Regions from separate parts of the Kitasatospora sp. NPDC004745 genome, predicted to be linked through region 1. Evidence: riboswitches for the same ligand, from Rfam matches in the RefSeq annotation. Region 1 holds a riboswitch; each other region holds the start of a gene.
The links. Region 1 has a riboswitch for cyclic di-AMP ahead of ACFYUY_RS37320 (M23 family metallopeptidase). Riboswitches for the same ligand answer to the same signal wherever they lie in the genome.

Region 1 (4,361 bases):
CGGAACGATCCGGGGACCCGGCGGATCGGGGGTGGGGTTAACCCCCGGTCCGGGAGCGCGCTCAACCGGGCGGGTCACCCGGCCGGGCCGGCCCACTCCCCGGTGGTCAGCGCGTACCGGTGCGCGCCGGACCGGACGCCGGCCCCGGGCGGGTCGTGCCGAACCGGCCCCTGCGCCCGGAACCCGAGCCGGGTGAGCACCGCGGCGGAGGCCCGGTTGTCCACGTCGACCCGGGCGGTGAGGCGGCGCAGGCCGAGGACGCCGAAGGCCAGCCCGCAGAGCAGGCCGACGATCTCGCCCGCGTGACCGCGTCCGCGGGCCCCGCGGCCGACCGCGTAGCCGAGCTCGGCGCAGCGGCCGGTGCCGAGGGTCAGGGAGGCGTGGGCGATCGGGGTGGCGTCCGCCGGGTCCTCGGCGTCCTCGCGCCGGGTGACGGCGAGCTGGTACGTCCGCCGTTCCCGCGCGAGCGCCTCCTCCAGGTAGAGCTCGATCTGGTCGGCGCAGGTCTCGCGGTCCCAGGGGTCGAACGGGAGGTACCGGGTGACCTCCGGGTCGCCGAACAGCGCGTGCAGCGCGTCCACGTCCCCGGGGGTGTGGTGGTACTCGCGGATGGCCAGTCGGGAGCCGGTGAGTCGTACGGGGACCATGGCTGGCGACCCTACCCCCGGCCAGCGGTTACCGTTCGGGCTATGAACGACGAAGACCTGCGGCTCGCCCCGCGCACCAGGGCCGCCGACCTGCTCGCCTGGGCGGCGGCGGAGGGCCGCGCCCCGGTGGCCGAGGGGCCGCTGCGAGCCGTCCTGGCCCTGCTGGAGCTGGGCGGGGGCAGGATGCACGACGGCTGGCCCGAGCTGACCTCGAACGCGGTGGAGCACCTGCTCTACGAGCGTCTCCACCTCTACGTCCAGCCCGGGCCGGAGACGGACCCGCTGGCGTACGGCGCCTCGGTCGAGCTGCTGGTGGACCACCAGCGGGCGGCCCGGCGGCTGAACGCCAAGCGGCAGGAGCGGCTGCACGCCGAGGCCGAGTGGCAGGGCGAGGTCGCGGCCGGGCTGCTGCGCCGGGCCGACCTGGTGACCTGGCCCCGGCTGTACGCGCTGCTGCTGCACGCGTACGAGGTGGACGTCGCGGACCCGGCGGCGGTGCGGGCCTGGCTGGACGGCTTCCGGGAGCTGGCGGAGGAGGAGCGGCTGGCGGCGATCGCCGCGCTGGTCCCGACCGGCTGGCTGGACGAGCTGGACGAGCAGGGCTGGGGGCCGGCCCGGGTGCTTTCGGTCGGCATGGCGACGGACGGCGCGCGCCGGCTGCTGGAGCAGGGGCTGATGCGGCGCAGCTACCGCAACCTGGCGGAGCTGACCGCCGCGGGCCGGCCGATGCCGGACGAACTGTCCGGGGGCTTCGGGGAGTTCGAGGAGGCTGCGGCGCAGGCCGCGCTCGACCTGTGCGGCGAGTGGACCGTCCCGGGGCTGGCGCGGCTGCTGCTGGAGGAGTTCCCGGACCTCGCACCGGAGCCGGGGCAGGAGGAGATCGACGCCTACCTGGCGGGGCTGCCGCAGGAGTAGCCGCCCGCGGGGCGACGTGCCGGAGCCCCGGCCGCACGCGTGCGGCCGGGGCTCCGGTCCGTTCGGGTCCGCCGCGGCCCGCCGCGGTCGGCGGGGGCCGGCGGGGGCCGGTGGGTGCCGGTGGGTGCCGGCGGGGGCGCCGGCTCAGGGGGTGAGGCCGCGCTGCTCCAGCCAGGTCTCCGGGTCGACCGGGGCGCCGCCGCCGGGGCGGACCTCCAGGTGCAGGTGGGGGCCGGTGACGTTGCCGGTGGCGCCGACCTTGCCGATCTGCTGGCCGGAGGTGACCTTGCCGGAGCCCTTGATGATCGAGGAGAGGTGGCAGTACCAGATCTCGGTGCCGTCGGGCAGGGTCTCGACGATCCGGTAGCCGTACGAACCGGACCAGCCGGCCGAGGTGATGGTGCCCTGGCCGACCGCGAAGACCGGGGTCCCGGTGTCGGCGGCGAAGTCCAGACCGGTGTGCAGGTGGGCCCAGTAGCGGGCGCTCTGGCCGTAGTGGGCGGAGAGGTTGTAGTCCTTCACCGGCAGGGTGAGGGCGGCGGCCTTGGCCCGCTCGGCCTCCTCGGCGGCCCGCTTGGCCTCGGCCTCCTTGGCGGCGGCCTTGGCCTCGGCCTCCTTGGCGGCCTGGACGCGGGCGCCCTCCTCGGCGGCGGTGCGCTGGCTGTCGGCCTGCTGCTGGATCCGGGCGGCGAGCGCGAGCCCGGGGTCGGCGGAGAGGGCGACCGGGGTCTCGTCGGGGGCCTCGACGGCGGGCGCGGCGGCCGGGGTGGCGGAGGCGAAGCCGGTGGCGCCCAGGGTGGCCGCGACGGCGGTGACGCCGAGCAGCGGGGAGGCTCCGCGGGTCTGACGCGGCATCCGGTGCCGGTTGGCGTCGGCTTCCGGGGCGGGGTGCTCCAGGTCGACCATGCCGGGGTGGTCGAGGAGCCGGGTACCGGCTGCGGGGCCGGCCGGGTGTGCCGGGGTGTGCGTCGACGCCACGGAGGCGCGCTCCTTTCCTTCCTTCGCGCCTACCGGGTTAGCTGACGGGTTCGGAGCAGGAAGGTCTCCTACGGCCGGGCCTGGGCCCCGCCGATTCACCCCAAGGAACGTGGTTCCCCGGCTCCCTGGCCTGCCCGGAGGCCGGCCGGCGGGATTAGGCGACGGCGCACGGTGCCGTCTGGGTACGGCGTTGACGACCGCGCTGCGTTATCAAACGTTAATCCTAGGGCGCCCCGATTCCAAGCCGTCCGCCCGGGACGACCGGAGATGACCAGGGCGCTCTGGTAGGTGATGGCGGGTTTTGTCCCCGTTGACCGGCATTGAGCCGCTCGACGTGATCGAACGTCAGCGAACGACCCCCCATCTGAGTACGCCTACTCATGTGCGGACCGATCACCCCGCCGCATCCTGACGCCATGAACGCACCGATGCAGTCCCGCACCACGGCCGCGTACTACATCCAGGCCGTGCTCTCCTTCGCGCTGTCCGGCGGAGCCCTCGCCGTCGGGATCGCCTACCTGCCGGTCGGCGGCTGGACCCGCGCCTTCCTGGCGATCGGGCTCCTCTACACCGTCACCTCGTCCTTCACGCTCGCCAAGGTGGTCCGGGACCGGCAGGAGACCAACGAGATCGTCACCCGGGTGGACCAGGCCCGGCTGGAGAAGCTGCTCAGCGAGCACGACCCGTTCAAGGTCGACGGGGTCTGAGCGGGCACCGGGCGACCCCGGGGCGGACGGCGCCGAGGGCTTGACGGCTAAGGCTATTAGCCTTAGCTTTATGGCTATCGGCAGACGCCGACGACCCGCAGCGGCGGTCCCAGGAGGCCCACCATGAACGCCACCAGCGCCACCAGCACCCAGTACCTCGACGTCCCCGGCGGGCGCCTCGCCTACGACGACACCCGGCAGGGCGACGGCGCCCCCGTCGTCCTGCTCCCCGGGATGCTCGACACCCGCGCCGCCTACCGGCACCTGCACCCGCTGCTGACCGCCGCCGGCCACCGCGTCATCACCATGGACCTGCGCGGCTTCGGCGAGTCCTCGATCGTCTGGGACGACTACTCCCCCGCCGCCATCGCCACCGACGTCCTGGCCCTGCTGAACCACCTCGGCATCGAACGCGCCGTGCTCGTCGGCAACTCCTACACCGGCGCGACCGTCGTCAAGGTCGCCGGTGACGCCCCGCAGCGGGTCGCCGGGATCGCCCTGATCGACGCCTTCGTCGAGAACCCCCCGGCCAACGCCCTCATGCGCGGCGTCGTCCGCGCGATGGGCGCCCTGATCGTCCACTGGCCGGCCTTCTGGGGCTTCTACCACCGCAAGCTCGCCTTCCCCGGTGCCAGGCCCGCCGACTTCGACGCCTACGTCGACGGACTCGTCGCCGCCATGCGCACCCCGGGCCGCCGGACGGCCACCCGCGGACACGTCTCCGGCGACTCCGCGCCGATCGGCTGGACCGCCGCCGTCCGCTGCCCCGCGCTCGTCGTCATGGGCGGCAAGGACCCCGACTTCCCCGACCCGGAGGCCGTCGCCGACCGGCAGACCGCGGCGCTCGGCGCCCGGAAGGTCATGATCGAGGGATCCGGCCACTACCCGATGGCCGACGCCCCGGAGGCCACCGCCGGCGCCCTGCTGCCCTTCCTCGCCGAGCTCGCCTGACGCCCGGCCCCGGCCGCGGGCCCGCTCGCCCGAGCCCGGTCCGCCCCGCCGCGCCCGGGCCCGCCCCGGTCGTCCGCACCGCCCGCCCGCCCGTCCGCCCGTCCACGGAGAGACCGCACCATGCCCCGAGTAGGACTGACCCCCGACCAGGTCGTCGGCCACG
Region 2 (4,361 bases), on a different contig from region 1:
GTCACCCGGTCCGCCGGGGTGCGCCGGGGCGCGCCGGGGGCGGCCACGGTGACGGCGGCCATGCCCGCCCAGCCGGCCGGATCGCCCTCCAGCAGCCGGGCGAACTCGGCCTCCGTCGTGGTCAGTTCGAGCAGCAGCCGGCCGGCCCAGGCGGACCCCCAGACCTCGCTCACGGCGGGTACCGCCCGGTCGGCCACGGTGACCAGCTCGGCCGGGTCGGGCCCGCCGGCGAGCGCGAGCACCAGGCAGTGCGCGCCCGGCGCGGACCGCACGGTGCCGAGGTCCCAGAGCGCCGGGGGCCCGCTCGCGGCCTCCTCCCGCTCGACCCGCCAGCCGCCCTCGCCCCGGCCCCCGGCCTCGCCTCCGCCACCGCCTACGGCCCCGAGCCGGTCCCGGACGAGGGTGATCCGGCGCGGGTGGACGACGGGGTACTCGTCGTAGCCGGTGATCCGGACCGCCAGGTCGGCGGCGGCGGTCAGCCCGTCCGGTCCGGCGGCGGCACCGAGGACCAGGTTGCGGTACTCCGCCACCGCCTCCGCCGGGCCCGACCGGGTCGGCAGCGTCCGCGCCCGCTCGGCCAGCACCGCGGCCACCTCGGCACGCCGGGCCGCCGCCTGCCGGGCCGCCGTCTGCCGAACCGGGGGCGCCGGAGCGGCCGGCGGCAGCGACAGCTGGGCCAGCCCGCCGGCCGCGAGCAGCAGCGCGGCTCGCCGCGACAGCCCGCGGCGGGGTATGTCGACCGGATCGGACGGCGGCGGGCTCAGAGCCGGACCACCCCGGCGACCGGCATCGCGTTGACGCTCTCGTAGCGGACCTTGGCGCCCGGGTACGGGGCGTGCACGATCACCCCGCCGCCGGCGTACATCCCGACGTGGTGCATGTCCCGGTAGAAGATCACCAGGTCTCCCGGCCGCGCTTCGGAGAGGCTGACCCGCTGGCCGGCGTACGCCTGGGCCTGCGAGGTTCGCGGCAGGGTCACTCCGGCCTGCCGCCAGCTGTAGTACATCAGACCGGAGCAGTCGAAGGCGCGCGGCCCGGTGGAGCCGTAGACGTAGGGCGAGCCGATCATCCGCACCGCGGCGGCCAGTGCGGCCGCCCCGCGCTCGGAGGCGGGCGGGGCGCTGCCGAGGTCCAGCCGGTCGGTGCCACGGGTGGCCCGCTGCTCGGCGTCCCTGGCGTCCTGGGCGGCCAGCCGGGCGCGCTCGGCGGCGCCCAGGCTGTTGAGCAGCCGCTGCGCCTTGGCGAGCCGCTGCTGGACCTGCTGCTTGCCCTCGGCGAGCGAGCGGCGGGCCTGTTCCAGTTCGGCGAGCTTGCCGGAGGTCTCGGTGCGGCGCTGGTCGAGCCGGCGCTGGCGGGTGACCAGCTCGTGCAGGGTCTCCTGCTGCCGCTCGGCGGCCTGGTCCAGGGTGCGGGCCCGGGTCAGGTAGCCCTCGGGGTCGGTGGAGAGCATCAGCTGGACGGTCTGCGCCAGGCCGCCGCCGCGGTACTCGGCGCCGGCCACGCTCGCCAGGTCGCCGCGCAGCTGGTTGAGCTGTTCCTGGCCGACGGCGATCTCGCCCTGGAGGACGGTCGTCTCGCCCTGGAGGCGCTGCTGGGCCTCCAGCGCGGCGTTGTACCGCTCGGACGCCTGCTCGGCCTCGTCGTAGAGCTGTTCGACCTGCGCCTTGACGTCCTTGCGGCTGGGCGGCTCGGGCGCCCCGGGGGCGGCCTGGGCACTGCCGCCGGTCGTGACGCCCAGGGCGGTGGTGGCGGCCGCGGTCAGCACCAGCGCACGGGCGAGCAGTTGGGAACGGCGGTGCACGGGCATGGCGGCGGCGGCTCCAGTCCTGCGGCACGGCCCCGCCGCCGCACCCGGTGGGCGGTCCTGGAAGCGGGAGTCCGGTGGCAGACGTTAGCGAGTCCGGGCAAGCGAGTCCAAACCCCTCCGGACCCGAATATTCGACCACCAATCGGACATCCGTCCGTGCCCGATGGAAAAGCCGCAGGCCCGGCCCTCCGTGACGGAGGGCCGGGCCCGGGTGCTCCGGAGTGGGGATCAGACCCGCACGATGGAGGCCAGCGGCATGTTGGAGACCGCCTCGTAGCGCACCGACGCACCCGGCTTGGGCGCGTGCAGCACCTGGCCGTTGCCGGCGTAGATCCCCACGTGGTGGGCGTCGCTGTAGAAGATGAGCAGGTCGCCGGGCTGCGCCTGGGAGAGGTCGCTGCCGATCCGGGTGCCGGCACCGGCCTGCTCCTGCGAGGTCCGCGGGAGCGACACGCCGGCCTGGTTGAACGCCCAGACCATCAGGCCCGAGCAGTCGAACGAGCTGGGGCCGGTGGCGCCGTAGACGTACGGCGAGCCGACCTTGGTGGCGGCGATGGACAGCGCCGCGGCACCGCGGGAGCTGCCGGCGGCGACCGGCTTGGGGGCGGGCGCCGAGGTGGTCGGGGCGCTCAGGTCGGTGCGGTTGCTGTCCCGCGAGGAGCGGTCGGCGGCCTGCTGCGCGGCCTGCTGCTGGGCGGCCTTCGCGGCGGCGTCGGCCTTGGCCTTGGCCTCGGCGGCGGCCTTCTCCTCGGCCGCGCGGAGCGCCTGACGCTCCTGCTCGGTCAGCGTGTTGAGGAGGTCCTGCGCGGCCTTGAGCTTGCCCTGGACCTCGTCCTTGGCGGCCTTCAGCTGCTGAGTGGTGGTCTCCATCTCGGCGAGCTTGCCCTGGGCCTCGGTGCGCACCTGGTCGAGCTTGCGCTGCTCGTCCTGGAGCTGCTTCAGCTGCCCCTTCTGGGTGTCACCGGCCTGGTTCAGCGTGCCGGCCTGGTTGAGGAAGTTGTCCGGGCTCGCGGAGAACATCAGCTGGACGGTCTGGGATATGCCGCCGTTGCGGTACTGCTCGCCGGCGATCTCGGCCAGGCCGCCCTGCAGGTCGGTCACCTGCGCCTGCTGCCGCGCCACCTGGTCCTGCAGGCCGGTGACCTGCTTCTGCAGCTCCTGCTGCTTCTCCTGGGCGGCGTTGAGCTTCTCGGTGGCGACCTCGGCCTGCTCGTTGAGCTGGTCGACCTGCTCCTTGACCTGGTCCTTGGTCGGCTGCGGGTCGGCGTGGGCGCCGGACTGCGCGGACAGCGCGACCGCCGCGGCGGCGACACCGGTCAGGATCGACACCCGGGCGCGGCCGGCGGGCTTGGGACGACGATGGGACGCCACGAAGGCGGGCTCCTTCTTCCTACGTCCGCCTACCGGGTGAGCTGACGGGTTCGGGCCGGAAGCGGGCCCTACGGCGCCTCACGGCCGTTCCACCGGCCGACCTGACGCCGATTCACCCCGGAGGAACGTGGTTCCCCGGCTCCGCTCCACAGCGCCCCCGACCACTGGGCTCCCCGCCGGGCGACCCTTCGGCCTGCCCCGCTGCTTCGCGAACTCGACGGAAACCACCGCCGCCACCCTGGCTGGGCGATCGACAGTGCGGTGGTTCGAGGCACGACCCTAGTAACTGAACCGTGATCCGTTCAAATCCTTGTCAGAAAAAAGATGGAAGAAGACCCAAGTTCATTTGTGAATATGACCGATGGTGATCACCACCGCACGCAAAGCTGATCGGCTTTCACCGCAAGGCCGTTCAGGAACCCGGGGCGCGCAGAAATCCGAACGCCACCCCCGGTCGGGAGTGGCGGGGATCACAGGGCCGGCGACGGCCCCGCGGTGGCTGTCCCGCCGTCAGACCCGGCGGATGGTGTTGATCGGCATCGCGTCGGCCTTCATCACCTTCACCACGTCACCGGTGTGCGGGGCGTGCACCACCATGCCGTTGCCGATGTACATCCCGACGTGGTGCCGGTCGCTGCCGTAGATCACCAGGTCGCCCGGCTGGGCCTGGTCCAGCGAGGGCACCCGGGTGCCGACGTTGCCCTGCTCCTGCGAGGTGCGCGGCAGCGAGACGCCGGCCTGGGCGTACGACCAGACCATCAGGCCCGAGCAGTCGAAGGTGGTCGAGCCGGTGGCGCCCCAGACGTACGGCGAACCCTGCTTGCTCATCGCCTTGGCGACGGCCACGGCCGCGTACCCGCTCGCGGGCGGCAGGCTGCTGAGGTCGACCCGGTCCGCGCCGCGCGAGGCCCGGTCGTCCTGCGCCTGCTGGGCGCGCAGCGCGGCCCGCTCGGAGGCGCTGAGCGAGTTCAGCAGGTCCTGGGCGGCCTTGAGCTTCTGGTTGACGTCCGACTTGGCCTGGTTCAGGTCCTTGGTCGTGGAGTCCAGCGAGGCCAGCACGGCGGCGGCCTCGGCCTTCTCCTGGTCCAGCCGGCGCTGCTGGTCCAGCAGCCCCTTGAGCGCCTCGGCCTGGCTGGTGCTGGCCTGCTGGACGCTGGAGGCCTTGTCCAGGTACCCGGACGGG
Region 3 (4,361 bases), on a different contig from region 1:
CCTGGTGCTGGCCGTGCCCGCGACCGCAGGGCCCGAGTCCCGCTCGGTCGTCGAGGAACTGCTGTCGATCGTCCGCAGCGAGCAGGCCGGCGTCCGCACCGCGGTCGGCTACCTCCCCGGTGGGAACACCGAGGCCGACGACAGCGAGGACCGCACCGTCGCCGAGCTCCTGGCCATGGCCGCCGAGGCCGGCCTGCCGGCGCCCGTCGTGGTCCCGCTGGTCCCCGGCCCGCACGGCTTCCTGACCGAACTCCACGCCCTCGCAGCGGAGTACGGCGCGTCCGTCACCGACGTGCTCGGCCCGCACCCGCTGCTCGCCGAGGCCGTCCACGTGCGCCTGTCCGAGGCCGGGCTGGCCCGCGCCGACCGGGCCAGGCTGTTCGCCATCGCGACCGCCGCGGACGGCGTGGTCCTGACCACCGTCGGCGGCGAGGAGGCCGCCGCGGCGGCCGGCATCACCGGCGTACTGCTGGCGGCCCGGCTGGCCGTCCCGGTCATCCCCGCCGCGCTCGACGTGCCCGGCTCGGTGGCCGCGGCCGTCAACCACCTCAAGGAGACCGGCTCCCTGCGCCCCGCGCTGGCCCCGCTGGTGATCGGCCCGGAGGCCGACTCCGAGCTGCTCGCGACGGCCGCCGAGGAGACGGGCTGCCCGTCCGCCGCTCCGCTGGGCGCCTACCCGACGGTCGGCCAGCTGATCGCCTCGACCTACCTGGCCGCGCTGCCGGCGCCCTCCCCGGAGGAGCTGGCCCAGGCCGAGGCGGAGGCCGCCGCGGAGGCCGCTGAGGGCACCCACGGCGCCCACGCCGCCGCCGGGGGGCCCGAGGAGTAGTAGCGGGACACCACGCGCACCGAAGGGCCCGGAACGGCTTCGTTCCGGGCCCTTCCGGCTTGCCCCGTACGGGAGTTAAGGCGTGAATAGGCGCGATGTCCGTTCTGTTGATGTTTGATCGGTTCTGCCCGGGGCGCGGGCCGGCGGCCGGGAATCGGCCGCGCCTCCCGCATCGCGGACGCACCCGATCACACCCCGACGCGTCGTCAGCCGTTTCCTGAGGCGCGGCCAGTTGTGCGCACCCGTAGCGCCGTTGCGGGAAAACGATCATTTCGGATCATGACGGACAGCGGAAACGATCATTCTCGCCAAACCGTGATGTGCATCACAGTGTTTGCGGTTTGAACTTAAGTCTGCTTAACGTGCTCCCCGTTCGTGACCACACGGACCCAGTTCATCCGCAACGCCGAGTCCTGCCGTCGGGTGCCCTGGAAGCGCGAAAACGCACCACGGCAGGAGCGGGGGACCCACAGGTAAGTCGCCCCGGACCGTTCCCAGGAACGGTTCAGGGCTAGGGGTGAAGCCGCGTCCACAGCGCGGCCGGGCAACTCCAGCCCGAATCCGACAGCTCACCTCGCAGGCGTGGGAGAGGACCACGTCTTCATGCTGCCCACCAACGGCACCCGTCTGTCCAGCCGCACCCGCCGCGTCATCGCCGCCATCGGCGTCGCGGGCGTCGGCCTCACGATCCCCTGCCTCACCACCGGCACCGCCTCCGCCGCCTCCGTCGCGACCTGGGACAAGGTCGCCCAGTGCGAGAGCAGCGGCAACTGGAGCATCAACACCGGCAACGGCTTCTACGGCGGCCTGCAGTTCACCTCCAGCACCTGGGCCGCCTTCGGCGGCACCGCGTACGCCCCGCAGGCGAACCTGGCCACCAAGGACCAGCAGATCGCCGTCGCCGAGAAGGTCCTCGCCTCGCAGGGCCCCGGCGCCTGGCCGGTCTGCTCGGTCCAGGCCGGCCTGACCAAGGGCGGCGCCCCGGCCGCCGTCGACACCTCCGCGGGCTCCACCGCCGGTGCGACGGCCGCCAAGCCCGCCCCGGCCGCCAAGCCCGCGCAGACCCCCGCCCCGGCCGCCAAGCCGGCCGCGCCGGCCCAGGAGCAGACCTCCGGCGACTCCGCCAAGAGCACCTGGACCCAGAAGCACCAGGAGCAGGCCCAGGGCGGCGCCCAGGCCGAGAGCGACGACTACACCGTCGTGGCCGGCGACTGGCTGTCCTCCATCGCCGACAAGCACAACATCGACGGCGGCTGGCAGCGGCTCTACGAGCTCAACCGCGGCACCCTGACCGACGGCCCGAACACCATCTACCCGGGCCAGCACCTGTCCTTCAAGGACGCCGGCCAGGGCCGGCAGGCGGCCACCGCGACCAAGTCCGGCTCGGACTTCAGCTGGTTCGACCGTTCGAAGAAGTCCGGCCAGACCACCGACGGCGGTGCCGTGAACGCCAAGCCGGCCGCGCAGACCCAGGCCCCGGCCGCCCAGGCCCCGGCCCAGGCCGCCACCGGCAGCATGGCCGCCGCGGTCTCCTTCGCCGAGTCGAAGGTCGGCCAGGCCTACGTCTACGGCGGCACCGGCAACGGCGGCTGGGACTGCTCCGGCCTGACCCAGGCCGCGCTGCGCGCCGCGGGCGTCTCCATCCCGCGCGTGGCCGCGGACCAGGCCGCCGCCAGCACCCACGTCTCGCTGGACAACCTGCAGCCGGGCGACCTGCTGTTCTGGTCCAACAACGGCCAGGACTCCGGCGTCTACCACGTCGCGATCTACGTCGGCGGCGGCAAGTACGTCGAGGCCGCCAACCCGAGCTCGGGCGTGCGCGAGCAGACCGTCGCCAACTGGGCCCCGGACTTCGCCGGCCGGGTCTGAGGCACACCGGCGGGCCACGGGCGGCACGGCACAGCCGACGGCTGACGGCTGACGGCTGACGGCTGACGGCGAACAGCTGACAGATTTCAGATTTCAGATTTCAGCCGACAGATTTCATCATCTGAAACCTGTCATCTGTCACCCGCCCCCGTCGCCCGCCGCACGGAACCCCCGGGGGAGAGCCCGATCGCTCTCCCCCGGGGGTTCCGGCGTACCCGCCCTCCGCCGGCCGAAGGTCATGGTCAAAGCCGGCCACACCGGGCATGCTGCTGCTCTGCACCCGAGGAGGAGCCACCATGGCCCAGGTCACCGTCACACTCGACGCCAACCTCGCGATCGACGCGATGCTACTCTCCGGCACCAAGAACCCGCAGGACGCCGTCGAACTGGTCCTGCGGGACTACCTGGCCCGCGGCCGCCGCACCGGGACCCGGACCGGCGACCCCGCCGACGACCGGCGGCTCACCCGCAGCCGCCCCACCGACCAGCAGGGCTGACCCGCCCCACCCGCCGCCGTCCGCGCCACCCCCGCACACGGCACACGGCACCCATGCGAAACGGGCCCCGGGGAGCGGTCGCTCCCCGGGGCCCGTCGGCCGTCCACGGCCCGTCGCTCAGCGCGCGCAGGCCCCCGTCGAGCCCCGCATGACCAGCTCCGGCTGGAACATGAACTCCCCCCGCTGGGCCGCGTTGCCGCCGACCTCCTCCAGCAGCGCGTCCACCGCCGCCGTGGCCATCGCCTCGACCGGCTGGCGGATCGTCGTCAACGGCGGCTCGGTGAAGGCGATCAGCGGCGAGTCGTCGAAGCCGACCACCGACACGTCCTGCGGCACCGACAGCCCGCGCTGGCGCACCGCCCGGATCGCCCCGAGGGCCATCATGTCGCTGCCGCACACGATCGCCGTGCAGCCCTTGTCGAGCAGCGCCCCGGCGGCCGCGTGCCCGCCCTCGACGCTGAACAGGGTGTGGTGGACGAGGTCCTCGGCCTCCTCCGCGCTGCGCCCGAGCACCTCGCGCATCGCCGCCGTGAAGCCCTCGATCTTGCGCAGCACCGGCACGTACCGGCGCTGCCCCACGGCCAACCCGATCCGCTCGTGGCCGAGTTCGGCCAGGTGCTGGACGGCCATCCACATCGCGGCGCGGTCGTCCGGCGAGATGAACGGGGCGGCGATCCGCTCGCTGTAGCCGTTGATCAGGACGAAGGGCACCCCGCGGCCGGCCAGCCGGGCGTACCGGTCGTGGTCGGCGGTGGAGTCGGCGTGCAGCCCGGAGACGAAGACGATGCCCGCCACGCCCCGGTCGACCAGCATCTCCACCAGTTCGTCCTCGGTGGATCCGCCCGGCGTCTGGGTGCACAGCACCGGGGTGTACCCGTGCCGGCTGAGCACCTGCTCGATCACCTGGGCCAGCGCGGGGAAGATCGGGTTGCTCAACTCCGGCGTGATCAGACCGATCAGGCCCGCACTGCGCTGGCGCAGCCGGGTCGGCCGCTCGTAACCGAGCACGTCGAGCGCGGCCAGCACGGTCTGCCGGGTGGCGGCCGAGACGTTCGCCTTGCCGTTGAGTACGCGGGAGACGGTGGCTTCGCTGACCCCCGCCTGCGCCGCGATGTCTGAGAGTCGCGCCGTAGTCACGGTCCCAGAGCCTATTGCAACCACGTCAG

Region 2: another riboswitch for cyclic di-AMP. It lies ahead of ACFYUY_RS06070 (NlpC/P60 family protein); the one in region 1 lies ahead of ACFYUY_RS37320 (M23 family metallopeptidase).
Region 3: another riboswitch for cyclic di-AMP. It lies ahead of ACFYUY_RS03375 (transglycosylase family protein); the one in region 1 lies ahead of ACFYUY_RS37320 (M23 family metallopeptidase).

What each region holds. Positions count from the first base shown of each region.
Region 1 covers NZ_JBIALK010000039.1:40,575-44,935, reverse strand. Annotated here, with positions in the region: gene ACFYUY_RS37330 (GNAT family N-acetyltransferase) at 75-647, opposite strand; gene ACFYUY_RS37325 (hypothetical protein) at 690-1,562, shown strand; gene ACFYUY_RS37320 (M23 family metallopeptidase) at 1,707-2,540, opposite strand; cyclic di-AMP (ydaO/yuaA leader) riboswitch at 2,553-2,711, opposite strand; gene ACFYUY_RS37315 (YiaA/YiaB family inner membrane protein) at 2,957-3,247, shown strand; gene ACFYUY_RS37310 (alpha/beta fold hydrolase) at 3,371-4,198, shown strand; gene ACFYUY_RS37305 (TetR/AcrR family transcriptional regulator) at 4,319-4,361, shown strand, end outside.
Region 2 covers NZ_JBIALK010000002.1:544,479-548,839, reverse strand. Annotated here, with positions in the region: gene ACFYUY_RS06080 (hypothetical protein) at 1-584, opposite strand, end outside; gene ACFYUY_RS06075 (NlpC/P60 family protein) at 761-1,807, opposite strand; gene ACFYUY_RS06070 (NlpC/P60 family protein) at 2,036-3,178, opposite strand; cyclic di-AMP (ydaO/yuaA leader) riboswitch at 3,189-3,342, opposite strand; gene ACFYUY_RS06065 (NlpC/P60 family protein) at 3,689-4,361, opposite strand, start outside.
Region 3 covers NZ_JBIALK010000001.1:762,865-767,225, reverse strand. Annotated here, with positions in the region: gene ACFYUY_RS03380 (hypothetical protein) at 1-829, shown strand, start outside; cyclic di-AMP (ydaO/yuaA leader) riboswitch at 1,226-1,425, shown strand; gene ACFYUY_RS03375 (transglycosylase family protein) at 1,412-2,698, shown strand; gene ACFYUY_RS03370 (hypothetical protein) at 2,995-3,195, shown strand; gene ACFYUY_RS03365 (LacI family DNA-binding transcriptional regulator) at 3,313-4,332, opposite strand; gene ACFYUY_RS03360 (glycoside hydrolase family 13 protein) at 4,358-4,361, opposite strand, start outside.